2 linked regions of the Limnospira fusiformis SAG 85.79 genome follow. The protein of the gene in region 1 interacts with the protein of each later gene in a pairwise test. Links are inferred from orthologs where the notes say so. Each region holds a gene or a part of one and is shown on either strand. Other genes may lie near its edges.

Region 1 (9,548 bases):
GTCATAAACCCGCCCCCGAAACCAAGGGACCCCTGAAGTTAATTAGACTTGTCACCAGTCAACGTCATAAACCCGCCCCCGAAACCAAAGGACCCTGAAGTTAATTAGACTTGTCACCAGTCAACGTCATAAACCCGCCCCCGAAACCAAAGGACCCCTGAAGTTAATTAGACTTGTCACCAGTCAACGTCATAAACCCGCCCCCGAAACCAAAGGACCCCTGAAGTTAATTAGACTGGTCACCAACCTGGGGTGGTGTGGTTTGATTATATTATAGGTAGGACTAGCTTCTGGTGGATAGATTGAGGTGAAAAGATACGCTTCTGACTCTAATTGAGAAGGGTTTTGACAGTTTTTGAAGTGAAAAAAACGATCGCACCTAGAATTTCCTCACTTGGTCTTTTTCGCCTCCAACAGTTTTTTGAATACCAAAGTGACGATCGCCAAACTTGCCAAAACTACCGCCGCCGAATAGGATGCAGTAGTCTGATATTGAACGTGCATTTCCTCCACAAATAGGGGCAAAGTCTGAGTTTTGCCGATAATATTTCCCGAAACTACTGCCACCGCGCCAAACTCTCCCATAGCCCTGGCATTAGTGAGAAGAATGCCATATAATAAACTCCAGCGAATAGAAGGTAAAGTCACCCGCCAGAAGGTTTGCCAATCATTGGCTCCCATAGTTTTAGCGGCTTCTTCTTGTTCTGTGCCAATTTCTTCTAAGGCTGGGAGAACTTCCCGCGCCACAAAAGGCATACAGACAAAAGCGGTGGCTAAAACCATACCGGGGAAGGCAAATAATATTCTGATATCATTAGACTGTAATGTAGCACCAAACCATCCCTGTCGTCCGTAGAGTAATACTAGCATTAATCCGACTACTACGGGGGAAATGGAAAAGGGGAGGTCTATGATACTTAATAATAGTGTTCTTCCGGGGAATTGATGACGAGCGATCGCCCATGCTGTAACAATTCCAAATATCACATTAACTGGCACTACAATAGCAGCAATCATGACGGTTAATTTGGCAGCGTGTAGAAATTCCGGTGAGGTCAAAGCACGGGAAAAACCACTCCAGCCATTTTTAAATGCACCCACAAAAATATTAGCAGCAGGTATAAATAAGACTAACCCCACAAACAGAATGACAGCGACGACTAAAGCCACCTCAAAATTGCTCACCTGGGTTTGAGAGTTTTGGGCGGGTTGGATTAATTTTTTGGGATGCAAATATCCGATATTTTTAGAGTTCATATATCATCCTTATTAAAATGAATTGGTGGCGATAAATTTTACGGTCTTTGGTTAATGCGATTTCCCCAACTTTGCAAACAGTTGATTATCAATAAGCAACCCAAAGAAACCAATAACATCACCGTACCAATAACCGCAGCGCCAGCATAGTCAAACTGTTCGAGACGTTGAAAAATCAGCACGGGAGCAATCAAATCTTGAAAGGGGATATTACCAGCAATAATAACAATGGAACCATACTCTCCAACAGCCCGAGAAAATCCCAAAGCGACCCCGGTTAAAATAGCAGGAATTAAGGGAGGTAATATAACTCGGCGAAAGGTTTGCCAACGGGAAGCCCCCATGCACCAAGCGACTTCTTCTAGTTCCGGTTCCAATTCCTGAAGCACAGGTTGCACAGTTCGCACCACAAAAGGAAGAGAAATAAATATCATAGCTAAACCGACCCCTAGACGGGTAAAAGCAATTTTAATACCCAGGGGAGCTAATAAACTTCCGATCCATCCATTTTCAGCGTATACAGTAGCAAGGCTAAGTCCAGCAACGGCTGTAGGCAGGGCAAAAGGTAAATCTATGGCAGCATCAATTATTTCTTTTCCAGGGAAACGATAGCGCACTAAAACCCAGGCAACTGCGACTCCAGCTATACCATTAATAGAGGAGGCATAAATAGCAGTAAAAAAGGTAACTCTATAGGCATATAGGGCGACAGGATCGGTAGTAATTCGCCATATTTCTGCCCAACTAAGATTGGTGGTAAATAAAATTAGGGCAAGAATAGGAAGTAACAGCATGATGCTGAGATAACCCCCTATTCCCCACCAATACCAGGGAATTTTTGGTAAAAACCGGGTTAATGATGATGGGGTTTTTGATGAAGTTGTGATCATGATGGTTGCGCCAATTTAAAGGAAGTTGGAGAACAATTAAAATGGCTGGGCAACCTGATTAAAACCGCTGAGAATTTGAACTAACGACCGACCTGGGCTTGGATTTCATCAAACATAGCGCCATCGGCAAAAAATTGGTTTTGGACGGCATCCCATCCCCCCAAGTCTTCTACTGTAAATAGATTGGTGATAGGAATAAAGCGATCGCTAAATTCCGCCTCAATTGTGGGGTCTACGGGACGAAAACCAGCCTGAGCAAATGCCCTTTGGGCTTGGGGAGTATATAGAAACTGCACAAAGGCTTCCGCCACTTCGCGGGTTCCGCGTCTGTCTACAGTGGCATCAACAACGGCAATGGGATTATCAATAGAAATATTAGTCTGGGGAATTACATAGGGCAAAGTTTGACCTTGCTGTTGAGCCAGTAGCACTTCATTTTCATAGTTAATTAAGGCATCCCCTTGTCCTTGTCGATAGAAAACTTCGGTAGCTTCCCGGGCATTTCTTGGTAATACGGGAACGTTTCTAAAAACCTGTTGCACAAAGTCGAGGGCTTGGGCTTCGGTTTGACCGGTTTCGGTTTTGGCTCCCCACAGGACAAGGAAATTCCAACGAGCCCCCCCAGAGGTTTTGGGGTTGGCGGTGATGGTTTGAATATCATCGCGGGCTAGGTCTTGCCAGTCTTGGATATTTTTGGGGTTCCCAGGGCGGGTAATAATGGCCGCGACGGAACGGTGGATGATCGCATTATTGGGCGCTTCATTTTCCCATCCCGGTTCAATTAGTCCTGCTTCCTGAATGGCTTGGGTATCCAGGGCTAAGGCGAGGGCTACGATATCAGCCTCTAAACCATCAATCACGGCCCTAGCTTGGGAACCGGAACCGCCATAGCTTTGGCGAATACGGACATCTTGACCATGTTGGGCTTTCCACTCCTCGGCGAATTGGGGAATGATTTGTTCGTAGGCGGCTTGGGTGACGGCGTAGGAGACTAGGGTCAGATCTACGGAATCTCGGGCTGTATCCCCTGTTGTGCCACAGGCAGCAATCACCCCACTGGCGCTAATTCCCACGATAAACAGGGAAAGGCGCTGTCGCCAAGGCTTGGAATTGAGATATCGGCTGGGGAAGTTGGCTTTCATGGCTACATCTTTTTTAAATCTGAGGTTCCCAGATGGGAGTCTGATTGGGCTTTGATTGCAATCGTAGCACATTTTAATTATATGTCAAGTGTAACTGAAATATAAATGTTTTGCGATACGCTTGCAAAATAAATACAGGTGGTGTATTATAAAAGTGGAGAACAATTAAGTGGCAATGGCCAAGCCAGCAGAACCAGGGGCAATCCAGGAGATTGCGGAGGAACTAAGTCAAAACAACTATCTGTTTCGGGGTTTGGATGTGGCTGAACTGTCGGAGGTACTCTCCACGGGAGAAGTCACACCCCAAAAGCTGTACTCGGGTCGTTCGGTGTATACGGCCTTCCGTCCTGATACGTCGATCGCATCTCTTTATGTGGTCAGCAGTGGTGGTCCGGTAATCCTGCGGAGTTCACCTTTAGACCGAATCATTGCTATCACCTATCCGGGTAGTTGTTTTGGAATGCGAAATCTGGCTTTAGGCTATGGGCGAGTGTCGCGGTCTTTTCCGAGTTTGGTGGAGGCTTACAAAACCACTGATGCGATCGAGATTGACCTAGACATTATTAAAACCCTCCACGCTGAGAATGAGATATTCCGCGATCGCTACGATTATTTATTTGAACTGCGGGAAAAATTCCAATATCACCTACTTAACTGTAGTACCCATCCCCCCCAAGCGGTGGCTGCATTATTAAGGGGACTCATCTACCAAGAGCGATCGCTTTTGAATCAACCCCAAGCCGATGATATTTATGTTTTTGACCTACCCATTGATATCATCGCTCACGCCGCCCAACTTAACCACCGCACCGTTGAACAGGTCTTAAAAGGAATGCGTAAACAAGGGCTTTTACTACCCCCTCAAAATGACGATTCCTCTAACGACACCATCCGGGTTTGTGACCCCGAAGGACTCAAAGAAATCTACAGCGCCACCCGTGACAAGGTATCTTGGTGGCCTCTGCGTTAAGGTCAAATTATCAACTGTCAATTATTAACGGAATTTTAGCCATGACTATTCAAGTAGAAAACCTGGTAAAATGCTTTGGCAATTTTGTAGCTTTAGACAACATCAATTTAACAGTTAAAACCGGGTCGCTGGTGGCTCTATTGGGGCCGTCTGGTTCCGGTAAATCGACTTTACTTAGAGCGATCGCTGGATTGGAAAAGCCAGACTATGGGAGGATTTATTTAGAAAATGGTGATGTAACTAATGCCCAGGTTCAAGATAGACAAGTGGGGTTTGTGTTTCAACATTATGCCCTATTTAAACACATGACCGTGCGCCAAAATATCGCTTTTCCGATGGAAATTGCCCGCCGTCCTAAGTCTTATATTCGCCAGCGAGTTGCCCAATTATTAGATTTAATTAAATTAGAAGGATTAGGCGATCGCTATCCCGTGCAACTATCCGGCGGACAGCGCCAGCGCATAGCCCTCGCCCGCGCTTTAGCAGTCGAACCCAAAGTGTTATTATTAGATGAACCCTTTGGCGCTTTAGATGCCAATGTGCGGCAAGATTTAAGGTCTTGGTTGCGCCGCCTCCATGATGAAGTTCATGTCACCACCTTAATTGTCACCCATGACCGCGAAGAAGCCATGGAAATTGCCGACGAAATTGTAGTCATGAATAAGGGTATGATTGAACAGGTCGGCACTCCCCAAGAGATTTACGATCGCCCTTCAACTCCCTTTGTCATGGGTTTCATTGGTCCCGTTAATATGCTCCCGGAAAACAGCCTTAATAGTCCTTCTCCTGTGTTTATCCGCCCTCACGATATCCGCATTAGTAATATAGCTAATCATAAAACTATCCCCGCAGTAATTCAACGGATAGTCTATAAAGGATGGGATGTACAGGTAGCCTTATCTTTAAGGGATGGCACTCAGATTAATGCTCAATTAACCCGGGATGAATGGGATATTCTAGGTGTGGATATCCAGAAAAAAGTCTACATTTTCTCAGATAAAGTTGTTGCCTTTGATGAAGCACTTCAAGCTGTTAGTTAGTCGTCAATCAACTCATCATTCTCAGGAGATAAAAAGCCCGGTCTTAAATTCTTCTCGAGTCCGGGATCATCTCGCCAATGAGCGCACCTATCTAGCTTGGGTGCGAACCTCTCTAGGATTAGTCGGCATTGGACTTCTGATAGCTCGTCTATGTTATCTTATCCCAGATATTTCTGCTAAAAATAATCAGATTTTGTTCCTAAGTTTAGGGTCCTTATGTTTAGGAATATTAACTATCGTGATGTCTACACATCAATACTTTTTAGTACGACAAAAAATTGATGGTCAAACCTATGAACCAACCGGAGGGTGGATTGTGGTTTTCAGCTCCGCTTTATTGGTACTAGCGATAATCCTAGTTTATGGAATCTTAAATATCACTGATATTTAGGATGAATCTCAATAGCCCAGAATTATTTTCATTATCTCTTGATAGACCATCAACATGAGCGATTTAACACACCGAATTAGCCAACAAGAAATCAGCCAAATTCCACAAAATGCTGCTAGTAGGTCTTTTAATCGGCGAGATTTTCTACCTGAAGAAAGTCAGTTTTTTTGGTTAATTAAAAAAGGAGTTGTCCGAAGTATAGCTTATACAGAAGACAATACAGTTGTCTGCACCGGAATTTGGTTAGTTGATGATATTGTGGGTAAACCTTTATCGCGAACTTCACCCTATATTATAGAAGCATTAACCCCAGTTAAAGTGATAGCAATTCCCACAAGTTCTTGGCAACCTTCCTCTGAATTAATTTTCAACTACTGGCAAAATACCGAGACGTTACTGATGGCTCGTGCCAATCACAGCGCTTGGTTTATTTTGCTGAATGTTCTCAACTGGTTATCTCAGCGTTTTGGTAATCGTACCAGTGAGGGATATTTAATTGATGTGAGGTTGACACATCAAGATTTAGCCGAATTATGCGGATTGACTCGAGTCACAATTACTCGTTTACTCAAACAATTTGAATCGGAAGGATTAATTTATAGAAATTCTAGTAGAATTATCCTCAACGATGAGTACAGCACTTGGTACTATCAAATTTGATGGGTATAACCTCAAGTTGGGTTGAAGATTTGATCTAAGCACTGTATTTCAAGAAGAAGAGTTTTTGATACTACCTCCCCTCCCAATTCTCGGAGAGGGAGATTTTTTCCTGAGCAGAAGTTGACTCCCCTCGGCAGCGAGTAGCTGAAACCCTTTGATAGCAAAGAATCTAGTAGTTACACAAGCGATCGCTCGCAAAATTTAAAAAAATTCAAAAATGTATTGCAAATGTTTTGAAATTCATGTATATTAGATTTACAGATTGACAAGCAAGTTGTCGCCCTATTAGACCGGGCACAACATCAGTCCCGAAATATATAACTAGGAGTATTGAATATGGTGAAATGGTTTTTAGATAACAGTCTCGCCATCGGTAGGACTCCCCTAGTCCGTTTAAATCGCGTAGTTGGTGATAGTAGCGCGACTGTTCTGGCTAAAATTGAAGGTCGTAATCCAGCCTATTCGGTTAAATGCCGTATTGGTGCGGCGATGATTTGGGATGCAGAACAACGAGGCTTATTAGGATCCGGTAAAGAAATAGTTGAACCCACCAGTGGTAATACAGGAATTGCCTTAGCCTTTGTCGCTGCTGCCAAAGGCATTCCCCTCACCTTAACCATGCCTGAAACGATGAGTTTGGAACGACGGAAATTGCTGCGGGCTTATGGAGCAAATCTAATTTTAACCGAAGGCTCAAAAGGCATGGTGGGCGCAGTAGCAAAAGCTGAGGAAATTGCAGCTTCTAATCCCGATCGCTATGTTTTATTGCAACAGTTTCGTAACCCAGCAAATCCCCGGATCCATGAGCAGACCACTGGGCCAGAAATCTGGGAAGAAACCGAAGGAGCGATCGATATTCTGGTTTCAGGAGTGGGTACAGGCGGAACAATTACCGGAGTATCCCGATATATTAAACACACTCAAGGTAAAGCCATATTATCAGTGGCAGTAGAACCGGAAGCCAGCCCAGTTATATCCCAAACCATTGCCGGAGATCCAGTAAAATCAGGCCCCCATAAAATCCAGGGCATTGGTGCAGGCTTTGTCCCAGAAGTGCTGGATTTATCAATAGTTGATGCCGTAGAAACTGTCACCAATGAAGAAGCAATTTTCTACGCTCAACGGTTAGCTAAAGAAGAAGGAATTTTATCAGGTATTTCCTGCGGAGGAGCGACAGCAGTGGCAGTCAGACTAGCCCATAGACCAGAGAATCAGGACAAAACTATTGTGGTTATTTTGCCAGACTCTGGTGAACGTTATCTCAGTTCTATTCTTTTCCAAGGAGTATTTAACGAGCAAGGTTTAGCTGTTTAATTTTGCCTTAAATTTCCTAATATTTGCCCCGGTATTAGCTGACAATAAACCATGACCAATGATAGCTATATTTCCCTAACTTATAGCCCCGTTAGCAAACATGGGATATTGAGTCAGTGATTACAGCTTTATCCCAGCCTCGCAAGCAGGCTTTTAGGAGTTGTTCACAAGAGCGAAATTATGTTCCCTTGCCATCCCGTAAAATCTTATTTAAGATGGTGGATAAACTCAGGGGGGCTTTATTTCCTTTCCACTTTGGCAATCCCGATCTCCGAGAAACTTCTACCCATTATTTTATAGGTCATACCCTTAATGAATCTCGGCAATTACTCGAACATCAAATCCAACGAGAGCAGTCGTTGATTGCTTCAGAAAATCAGGTAGAAGAATCTAAAATTCGGGAAAAAGCTAGGTCAATAGTGCAGGCTTTTGCCGAACAACTACCTGAAATAAAAAACCTGCTAGAAAGTGATGTTTGTGCCGCTTATGATGGCGATCCATCCGCCAAGAATTTAGACGAGGTGCTGTTTTGCTATCCGGGAATTACGGCAATTACCTATCATCGAATTGCTCATGCACTGTATCGTATTGACTCACCTTTATTAGCTCGAATAATTGCTGAAATTGGTCATTCAGAAACTGGAATAGATATTCATCCTGGGGCTACTATTGGCAATAGTTTCTTTATCGATCACGGTACAGGAGTAGTAATTGGTGAAACCACTGTAATTGGCGATCGCGTCAGGATTTATCAAGCCGTTACTTTAGGGGCAAAAAGTTTTCCTCGCGACGAATCTGGCAGTTTAATTAAAGGCAATCCCCGTCATCCAATTATCGAAGACGATGTAGTGATTTATTCCGGGGCAACAATTCTCGGCCGAGTCACTATAGGTCAAGGATCAACCATAGGCGGCAATGTTTGGCTAACCCGTAGTGTACCAGCCGGAGCTTTTGTCTCCCAAGCTCAAGTACGGGAGGAAATTTTTGATGCAGGGGCAGGCATTTAACTTGCCTCTCTAATTCCCAGCCAGATCATATAGCTATAAAGAGGGAATAAGATATCCCCGCCTATCAACCCGCTGATAAATCACTGCAGACAGCAGAAACCCAGTTTATGGAAAATAAGCGACAGTGATTTTAGCGATAGATTTTAACCTCATTCCTTGAATAAATCGGAGTTACAATCGATGACTAGCACCAATAACCCTGAACTGCAATTAGCCGTTAATGATGTTGCAGCGCGTCAGTTGGCTAATGCCACAAAAACCGTTCCTCAATTAGACACAATTAGTCCCCGTTGGTTTGTGCGTCTGCTGCACTGGACACCTGTTGAAGCCGGGATATATCGTCTCAACAAAGTCAAAAATCCTTCTCAAGTCGAAGTGGCTTGCTCAGAACGAGATGAGCGAGAATTACCTGAAACCTTTGTGGATTATCAAGAACAGCCGCGAGAATATTTTCTCAGCGCTGTTAATACGGTTATCGATGTTCACACTCGTGTTTCTGACCTTTATAGCAGTCCCCACGATCAGATCCATGAACAGTTGCGCTTGACGATTGAAATTTTGAAAGAACGTCAAGAAAGTGAACTGATTAATAATCCTGAATACGGGTTGCTCAATAACATTGTTGACAGTCAAAAAGTACAGCCCCGAGGTCTGGCTCCTACTCCAGATGATCTTGATGAGTTATTGGCGAAAGTTTGGAAAGAACCCGCCTTTTTCCTGGCTCATCCTAAAGCGATCGCTGCCTTTGGTCGCGAAGCCACCCGCCGTGGCGTTCCCCCTGCTACCGTTTCTTTATTTGGTTCTCAATTCATCACCTGGCGCGGAGTGCCCTTAATTCCTTCCGATAAACTCGCGGTGAATAATGAGGGCAAAACCA
Region 2 (9,669 bases), 1.4 Mb from region 1 along the record:
AGAATTTCGTGGCGTTGGAAAGTAAGTTATCTAAAACTCGTGTAAATAGTGCCTCATCCACTCTAATTGTACCACCAGGCGCGGGAAGTTGACAAATAAGTTGGATATTTTTTTGAGTGGCGATAACCTGGAAATTTTCCACAGTGGATTGAATAGTAGTACACAGATCAACATCCGCCAAATTTAACTCAATGTGTCGGTTTTCCATTTTCCCCATGATTACCAAGTCGTTGATTAACGCTTGTAAACGTTGGGCGGAGAGTAAGCATTTACCAATTTTATCTTCAATTTTATGGGGAAGTTCTGTCCTCTGTAAAAGATATAGGCTAAATAATAAACTCATTAAAGGATTCCGCAGGTCATGAACTATCATATTAACCATATCTTCGCGGGATTTTAGAATAGCTTCCAGGTCATCATATTGAGACTTTATCCGCAACATAGAGTTAACTCTAGCAACGAGTTCCACCCGATTAATGGGTTTACTAATAAAATCATCAGCCCCGGTTTCTAAGCAGCGGGCGAGGTCTTCTTTACTGTCTAAGGCGGTGACCATAATAATGGGTAAAGTTTGCCATTTGCGAATGTCTTTAATAGCGCGACAAACTTGCTGGCCATCCATGTCGGGCATCATGACATCGAGTAAAATTAAATTGGGTTGCAGTATATCCAAGGAGGCGATCGCCCGAGTCCCATTAGATGTATAATGCAACTGATAATTTTGGTCTGATAATAAAGTTTCGATTACATCAAAATTATCGGGGTCATCATCTACAATCAGAATAGATGGCAAGGAAGATGTCATAAGTTAACTTTTCAGATGATATCCCAGTAGTTGTCGCAACTACCAAGACACGGGAGCCAGTCTAATTTGGGCTATTATAACATACATTTACCAACAAGGCTCTCCCAAAAGTAGACTATCGCAACCGCCAGACGGTGTATCTCGCAGTCGAGAACCTAATCCCTCAAAAGAACTGTAACTATCATAAATGTTAGGAATTACATCTTGAGGGTCATCAAAACTGCCAACAGGAACAGATCCGATCGCAAAATCTACCGTTCCCGTGCTACTTCCGGCGGGAATGGCGGTCAAGGCGAATTGAATCATTTGGGGCGGTGGAGGATTGGTATTAAATGATAGATTTAAACCCGTGCGGCGAATTAAGCCGATAAAATTATTAAAGGCTTGACCGCTACTAAAGCGGGTTCGTAGAGCCTCTGGGTCTGCGCGTCCGGTTCCTTGACCTTCGATCGCAAAATCCCCCGACTCAAAGGCTTGGGCGTTGGGGGCATTACTAACCGAACAGAATCGATTGACCAGTTGGGCTTTCCCAGCGGAACCGCGACCGTGAACGCCGACCACGCGACCTTGGTTGTCAAATACAGGACCGCCACTCATTCCCGGACGGGTATTGTCTAAGTAAAAAATGCTATAACCGTTTTCGCTGCTGGCGGGGTTAACTACTCCCGTAACCGGTCCCCAGGTAAATCGTCTTTGGCGACGGGCTGCTCTCCCGAGACAGCGTCCGGTGGTGGCATCTCTTTCTTTTTCGGGGTCAGGCCAGCCGGAAACATAAATAGGGTCGCCCACATTGAGGGAGTTTTCGGTCGCGGAAGGGGCTACAGGATAGTGATGATCGCTTTCAAATACTACTACGGCTAGATCCGGTCCGTCTACTCTCGTGGGTAGGCTGATGGAATAACAGCCAAATCTCATTAAATTTCCTGGGGTGGGAGAACCGTTGAGGGGACAGCCTCGCCCATCGTTGGGTTGTTGGACTATATGAACTTTACCGTCACTGGTGCGGATACCGTAAGAGATTCCAGCATTTAGGTCTCGCTGTCGGAAGTTGTGGCTAACAGTCAGAACATAGTGGCGATTACCTTCGCGGGCGATAATGACACCAGAGCCGGGATGCCATACGCCATCGGGGTTGTTTTGGCTGGCTAGGGGATTTCTGTAGTTATTTTCTAGGGCTTCGATGAGTTCCGGTCGCAATTCTGGCGCAATTAATACGGTGGTTTGGCTGGCGATGGAGTTGATTTCTGCGGGGGAAAGTGCAGCCAGGGCGGCGGGCGCTAGAGTCGCTAATAGGGAGACTCCGGCTAACAGTAGTAGATTTTGAGTAAGCGATCGCATTTTTGTCATTGTTCCTAACCTGATATTTGTTCTGGTTTACCAAAACCATTGCGAGGGTGAGGATACCGGTTCAACGGGTTCAACGGGGGGTGAGGGTTTGGGGTTGATGGTGTTTGCTGATGTGAAATTGGGGGCGAGTTGTAACACGGTGTGAATGGGAACCGCCCAACTGTACTCAACCAGTTTTGCTGCTAGGGCGGGGTCCGGGGATGAACCGTCTACAAATTCATAAGCATTTCCCCACAGTGGATATTTGTGCATTCCATTAATAGCCACCAGTTCCCCTCGGCGATTTAATAGGGGTCCGCCACTCATTCCTGAAAAAATGTCGTTGGTGTATCCTACCTGATAACCTCCGATAAATGGCTGTGGCATCCAAAGGGAGACTTCACCTTCTGTAATCACAAACCCTTGGGGGGCTGATGGGTCGGGTTCTAAGGGAAATCCAGCCGCGATTACCGTTTCTCCTAGGTCTACTGGGGTGGAGGCGATCGCTGCTACATTATAGGAGTGATCTACACTGCGAAATTGCACAATCCCTAAATCATTGTGAAACCAAGATATAGAGTTAACTATTTCGGCAGCATGGATGCGGTTATCGTAGGTCTGGACTCGATAATTTTGCCCTCCCCCTGGTAGCAAAACATGATCATTGGTGACCACTGTATAAATGCCACCCTGATGGTCAATAATTACCCCGGTTCCCCACATCCTTCCTGAATAAACGCGGACAGTAATCTGTCTAGCTTTTTGGTGCAGTGCGGCTGTTGAGGGAATTGGTGGACTGGTGTTGGCGGCTAGGGTTGGTTCCCGCTGAAATTGTCTGCTTTCTTCTTCTGTCAGCACTTGTGCTTGACAGCTTAATCCTAACAGGGGAAAACTAATGGCGATCGCTCTCGCTAAAAATTTGAGTGGTTGCTGCACCTTAGATACTTGAGATACTTGGTAGATATTTGAAGGCTCACCACGCTGTCCCCGGTTGAGAACTGGGGGGGTCTGATGGTGTCATGGGTGCGGGGGTAGAACTTTCGGCGGGAACTCCCCCTAAAAATTGATCAAAGTTGATGTAGACACCTGCATCATCTTCGCTTTCAAATAGGATATCACTGGCTCCTCGGCGGATGTTGAACAGTCGCTGAAGTTTACTTTCGGCGGGTTCGGGGTCGTCCGCTTTCATGGTAAATAATATGGTGTTACTAGCGCAGGGCATTCCATGATCGGAAACTACGCAAATTACTGGTAAATTGTTGACATATCCGGCGGTTAGATATCTCAGTTGTCCAGTATGGGAAAAGTTGGTAAACCTTTGGGCGATTTCCTGACAGCGGCGTTCTGGGGAATAGCCAGAGGCGCTGAAATATTCAGAATATAAGCTAACTATGGGTTTATTTCCGGCGGGTGTGCGAGCATAGACGGTGGGATAGCCTATGGGGGAGTTCATGTCGCAGTAAAAGGATGTTGCTTGCGCTTGGGCGACATCAGGCGGCTGAAATACGGCGAAACCTCCCAAGGCAATGGCTGCTACAGTTGCTAGTTGCACAGTTGGATTTTTTTGCATTTTATAAGCCCTTGAGACCTTACCTTATATTATGGACGGTTTGGGGGCGATCGTCAACTATTAAGAAATGATTATGTTTTGGGAATTTTAGGAAAATTTATGCTAAATAATAATTCTAGTAACTTGGTGTAATCTAGTTAACCATAATCAGTTAGGCGGGTTAAGCAATGTTGGGGGTGAGATGATCAACCTGAATAATTGCTCCCGCCTTTCTAGGTGGAAATGGCTAGGCTGTTATTAAAGTAAGTTTCTATGGGTAAATGGTTTAGGATTATTTCCGGCGTAAGTGGCGACGATATGACCATCCCCAATTAATTGATATTTATAGGTCACTAATCCTTCTAAACCTACGGGACCTCTGGGGGGCATTTTGTGGGTACTGATACCAACTTCCGCCCCAAAACCATAGCGAAAACCATCAGCAAAACGGGTGGAACAGTTATGAAATACTCCGGCTGAATCTACAATTGCCATAAAGGTTTGGGCGGCTTCTTGGTCTTCGGTAATGATGCCATCTGTATGCCCTGAACCGTAGGTATTAATATGAGAAATGGCGGCTTCTAAATTTTCGACTACTTTAATTGAGAGAATTAAATCAGTATATTCTGTCTGCCAGTCTGCGTCTGTGGCTGGGGCAATATTGACGATTTTTTGGCTGTGACTATCCCCCCTTAATTCTACTCCTTTTTGTTGGAGTTCTGCGGCTAGTTTGGGTAAAAATTGCGGGGCTATTTGCTGATGCACTAACAGGGTTTCTAGGGCATTACAAGCGGCTGGATATTGGATTTTTGAGTCAATGACTATGGGTAGGGCTTTGGATATATCTGCCTCCCGGTCTATATATAGATGACAAATACCATCCGCATGACCTAAAACGGGAATCCGGGTATTTTCCTGGACGAATTGTACAAAAGAATTGGAGCCCCTGGGGATAATTAAATCGACATATTTATCTAACTGCAATAACTCAATAATTTCGGAGCGAGTAGTTAATAACTGTACGACTTCGGGATTGACTGCTGTTGTGGCTAGTCCCTGGCGGATGGCTTTGACGAGTTCTCGACAGGAATTAATCGCCTCTTTGCCACCTTTTAAGATTACGCCATTTCCCGACTTGACGGCTAAGGCGGAAATTTGAATAACGGCATCTGGTCGCGCCTCGAAGACTACTCCTAAGACTCCTAAAGGACAGGTTATCCGGCGCAAGTTTAAGCCTTGGTCTAGTTCCCGATTAATTTGAATTGCGCCTACTGGGTCGGCTAATTTTTCGACATCTCGCAAGCCGGAAATCGCGCCTTTTAACTTGGCTTCATCGAGTTTTAAGCGGTTATAAAGAGGTTTCGCAATACCATCAGCTTGGGCTTGCTGACAGTCCATCTGGTTGGCGGCGAGAATGTCTGGGGCGGCATTTTCTAGGGCTTGGGCTATGGATGCGATCGCCTGATTTTTGGCATCTGTAGATAAAACAGCCAATTGGCGGGCTGCTGCTTGGGTTTTTTGGGCGGTTTCAATTAGCAACGGAGAAATAGTCATGGTCAGCAATTTATGTAAAATATAGTTAAGCAGTAGTAGTGGACAGTAGACAGCTATAATAATTATAGCAAACAATTGACGGGGAACCTATCAACTGTGAAATTTTCTGGTCTATAATATATCCAAATCACGGGCTAAATCTGGAGTGAAACCATGACTAAAAAACGGAAAAATTGGTTAACTATTGCTGGGATTGTGGGCGGGGTGCTGATTGTCCTAGCTGCGATCGCCAATGTGACTTTATCAAGGGTAGATAGCCAATTGCAAAACTACCTAGAAAATACAGTGAGTTCTACCCTAGGAGTACCGACCGAAATTCAATCTTTGAGTTTGGATAAATTGCGGGGTGATTTGCGGATTAATAATCTGACCATCAACAATCCTGATAATTTTAGCACTCCCCATGTTCTCAAGATTCATCAGGTGGATATTGATGTGACTCCGAGAAGCCTGTTAACTGATGTGGTGGAAATCAATAATTTCGCGATTAACTATATTGATGTCAACATCGAACAGAGACTACTAAACAACAATATCCTGGCAATTATCAATAATCTGAAATCCACCCAACCTTCGGAACCGCAGACACGGACTGAAACCACAGAGGAAACCTCGAAAACTAAGCTAAAAATTAACTTTGATGTTATCGATGTTCAGAATACTAAAGTTAATGTGACTTTAGCACCTTTGGGATTTGCCAGTTCTCTCGATTTTCAACTCCCTAACCTGCGTCTAACTAATGTGTCATCAGAGGACTTTGAAGAAATTTTGACCAGCGACTTGATTCGGCAAGTTGTACAAGATATATTCGAGAGTATTATTAGAGATGGTGGGGAAAAAATCCCGGAGATTTTACAAGAAGCGATCGCCCCGGAAACTAATCCGAGCTAAATGATGATAAGTTGTAGCCAGTTGATGGTAAAATGGTAGTGGTTATCTAAACTACACGGTCACAAATCAGTCATGTCTACTACCCAAATCATCTATATCCGTGGCGCGAATATTCTGCTACCGGATGGCAATTTCAGCTTAGGAGATGTTAAACTGGGGGGGGGTAAAATTCTGGAAATTAGTTCAGAACTTCCCGCCGCCGGAGAGTCAGAAATGGACCTAAATGCAGAGGGGTTAACTCTGTTACCGGGAGTAATTGACCCCCAGGTTCATTTTCGGGAACCGGGACTAGAATATAAAGAAGATTTATCAACAGCCAGTCGCGCCTGCGCTAAAGGTGGCGTTACGTCGTTTTTGGAGATGCCGAATACTCGCCCTTTAACTAGCACAAAGGAAGCGTTGGCGGATAAACTAGAAAGGGCTGCCCAAAAGTGTTTGGTAAATTATGGCTTTTTTATGGGGGCGACTCCTGAGAATTTACCGGATTTATTAGAGGCTAACCCGAGTCCTGGGATTAAAATTTTTATGGGGTCAATGCACGGACCTTTATTGGTCGATCACGAAGAAATTTTAGAACCGATTTTTGCTAAAGGCGATCGCCTAATTGCGGTACACGCGGAAAACCAGGACCGGATTAATCGTCGGCGCGAGGAATTTGCGGGACAAACAGATCCAGCCATTCACTCCCAGATCCAGGATGAACAAGCCGCCCTAGAAGCCACCCAACTGGCTCTGAAGCTGTCTAAAAAGTATCAACGAAGATTGCACATTTTGCATCTATCTACAGGTATAGAAGCCGAATTGCTGCGACAGGATAAACCCGCCTGGGTAACAGCAGAAGTTACCCCCCAACATTTGGTGCTAAATATCACCGATTATGGTAAAATTGGCACCAAAGCTCAAATGAATCCGCCTTTGCGATCGCCTGAAAATAATGAAGTTCTCTGGCGAGCGTTGTTGGATGGAGTCATCGACTTTATTGCTACAGATCACGCCCCCCACACCCTAGAAGAAAAAGCCAAACCATATCCCAATAGCCCTTCAGGAATGCCGGGAGTTGAGACATCCTTACCAGTGATGCTAACTCAGGCGATCGCCGTCGGACGTTGTAGTGTTGCCCAGGTATCTAACTGGATGTCAACAGCCGTAGCAAAAGGTTATAATATCCCGAATAAAGGAGCGATCGCCCCTGGTTATGATGCTGACTTAGTGTTAGTTGATTTAAACAATTATCGCCCAGTTTTAGCCTCAGAATTGCAAACCAAGTGTGGCTGGAGTCCCTTTGAGGGTTGGCAGCTAACCGGGTGGCCAGTGGTTACTATTGTCGGAGGTCAAGTAGTGTATGACCATGGCAAACTTAACTTAGAAGTAAGAGGGAAAGCCTTGACATTTGACCATCATTAAACCCCTAAACATCAGCAAATATTGACGAACAGAAATTCAACCTATGGCACAATCAAAACTCAATAATGATCCGCTTTGGTTCAAAGATGCGATTATTTACGAAGTGCCAGTCCGCGCCTATTGTGATAGTAATGGCGATGGTATTGGCGACTTTGCTGGACTCACGGAAAAATTAGATTATCTGGAAGAACTCGGCATCACTGCCATCTGGATTTTACCATTTTTCCCCTCTCCCTTGCGAGATGATGGTTATGATATTTCCGATTACCGAGATGTTAATTATATCTATGGTAATTTAGATGATTTTAAAACCTTTCTGGATGCCGCCCATGAAAGGGGAATTAGGGTAATCATCGAGTTAGTAGTTAACCACACTTCCGACCAGCACCCGTGGTTTCAGCGGGCGAGGAGACTCCCCAAAGGCAGTAAAGAACGGGAATTTTATGTATGGAGTGATACCCCCGACAAATACCCAGAAGTTAGGATTATTTTCCAGGATTTTGAGACCTCTAATTGGGCGTGGGACCCGGTAGCAAAAGCCTATTATTGGCATCGTTTTTACTCCCATCAACCGGACTTAAATTATGAGAGTCCCGAATTGCAGCAAGCCGTGTTAGAACTCGCGGATTTTTGGTTAGGAATGGGAGTAGATGGGATGCGCTTAGATGCAGTCCCCTATCTGTGTGTGAGGGAAGGAACCAACTGCGAAAACCTGCCAGAAACCCATGCCTTTTTGAAAAGATTACGGGCTTATATTGATAGCAAATATGAGGATCGGATGCTATTAGCGGAAGCCAATCAATGGCCGGAAGATGCCGCCGCTTACTATGGGGAAGGTGATGAATGTCAGATGAATTTTCACTTCCCGTTAATGCCTCGTTTGTTTATGGCATTACGAATGGAAGATAGTTTCCCCATTGTGGATATTCTCAACCAAACTCCCTCTATTCCTAATAATTGTCAGTGGGCATTATTTCTGCGTAACCATGACGAGTTAACCTTAGAAATGGTGACAGACGAGGACCGAGATTATATGTATCGGGTCTATGCAGAAGATACCCAAGCGCGACTAAATTTAGGCATTCGTCGCCGTCTCGCGCCACTACTGGGGAACGATCGCCGCCAAATTGAACTAATGAATAGTCTGCTGCTTTCCTTACCAGGAACTCCCGTGCTGTACTATGGTGATGAAATTGGTATGGGGGATAATATATATATAGGCGATCGCAATGGAGTTCGCACCCCCATGCAGTGGAGTCCTGACCGTAACGCTGGCTTTAGTCGTGCCAACCCTCAGAAACTGTATCAACCAGTTATTTTAGACTCTGAATATCACTACGAAGCCATCAACGTGGAAGCGCAAAGCGCTAATCCTAATTCCCTGCTGTCATGGATGAAACGTTTAATTGCGATGCGGAAACGTTTTCAAGCCTTTGGACGTGGAACTTTTGAACTGTTACATCCCGAAAACAGGAAAGTATTAGCATTTGTCCGCACCTACTCTGGGGAACATATTTTAGTAGTGGCAAACCTGTCGCGATTTGTGCAGAGTGTAGAATTAGATTTAACCCCATTCCAGGGAATGGTTCCCGTGGAAATTTTCGGGCGAAATCAGTTCCCCAAAATTGGTGAATCTAGCTATTTTCTGAGTATCGCACCCTATGGATTTTACTGGTTTATGCTTCAGTTTGATCCAGCCACCAGCCTGCTACCACGTCCCCGCCACCAACTGCCAGCTTTAGAAGTGGCTAAAAGTTGGCATCAAATATTTTCTCAGTCGGATACCCGCGAACGTTTAGAGTCTTTATTCCCGGAATATCTGCATCGATCCTCGTGGTTTATTAGTAAATCTAGGGTTATGCAGTCGGTGACAATTGCTGATTTTATTCCGATTCCTTTTCCGAAACAGGAAGCAGCTATTGTCATGCTAAATGTAGACTATACGGAAGGGTTTGCCGAAACCTATGTAGTGCTGTTATCTTGTGCTATTGGTGAACAATCAAAAGAAGTTAGTGCTAACTTTCCTAGTGCGGTACTGGCTTCAGTAAAAATCGATGATCAGGAGGGAATTTTATTTGAAGCAAGTGCTGATCAAGACTTCTTAACTCTCCCCTTAGATATGATTCGGAACCGCCAACAG

Evidence for each region.
Region 2: the proteins of HFV01_RS13025 (region 1) and HFV01_RS06450 interact in binary tests that used the Escherichia coli proteins (3 or more experiments, as listed by UniProt). The link is inferred for Limnospira fusiformis SAG 85.79 from one-to-one orthologs.

The regions. Positions count from the first base shown.
Region 1 is NZ_CP051185.1:2,739,365-2,748,912, forward strand. What follows is about bases 3,540-6,299. They hold HFV01_RS13025 (sulfate/molybdate ABC transporter ATP-binding protein), read left to right. Parts: upstream 3,540-4,300; coding sequence 4,301-5,299; downstream 5,300-6,299. Other genes in these bases: HFV01_RS13020 (Crp/Fnr family transcriptional regulator), read left to right, coding at 3,540-4,259; HFV01_RS13030 (YidH family protein), read left to right, coding at 5,274-5,690; HFV01_RS13035 (Crp/Fnr family transcriptional regulator), read left to right, coding at 5,745-6,299. Also shown: sulfate ABC transporter permease subunit CysW, read right to left, coding at 391-1,257; sulfate ABC transporter permease subunit CysT, read right to left, coding at 1,296-2,147; HFV01_RS13015 (sulfate ABC transporter substrate-binding protein), read right to left, coding at 2,228-3,289; more of HFV01_RS13020, read left to right, coding at 3,465-3,539; more of HFV01_RS13035, read left to right, coding at 6,300-6,350; cysK (cysteine synthase A), read left to right, coding at 6,687-7,664; serine O-acetyltransferase EpsC, read left to right, coding at 7,781-8,671; HFV01_RS13050 (family 2A encapsulin nanocompartment shell protein), read left to right, coding at 8,852-9,548. UniProt on the Escherichia coli protein: Part of the ABC transporter complex CysAWTP involved in sulfate/thiosulfate import. Responsible for energy coupling to the transport system.
Region 2 is NZ_CP051185.1:1,320,169-1,329,837, reverse strand. Bases 3,087-5,967 are described here. They hold HFV01_RS06450 (glutamate-5-semialdehyde dehydrogenase), read right to left. Parts: upstream 5,235-5,967; coding sequence 3,939-5,234; downstream 3,087-3,938. Other genes in these bases: HFV01_RS06445 (AsmA family protein), read left to right, coding at 5,388-5,967; HFV01_RS06455 (COP23 domain-containing protein), read right to left, coding at 3,105-3,701. Outside these bases: HFV01_RS06470 (hybrid sensor histidine kinase/response regulator), read right to left, coding at 1-805; HFV01_RS06465 (S1 family peptidase), read right to left, coding at 893-2,143; HFV01_RS06460 (S1 family peptidase), read right to left, coding at 2,180-3,067; more of HFV01_RS06445, read left to right, coding at 5,968-6,125; HFV01_RS06440 (dihydroorotase), read left to right, coding at 6,198-7,529; treS (maltose alpha-D-glucosyltransferase), read left to right, coding at 7,573-9,669. UniProt on the Escherichia coli protein: Catalyzes the NADPH-dependent reduction of L-glutamate 5-phosphate into L-glutamate 5-semialdehyde and phosphate. The product spontaneously undergoes cyclization to form 1-pyrroline-5-carboxylate.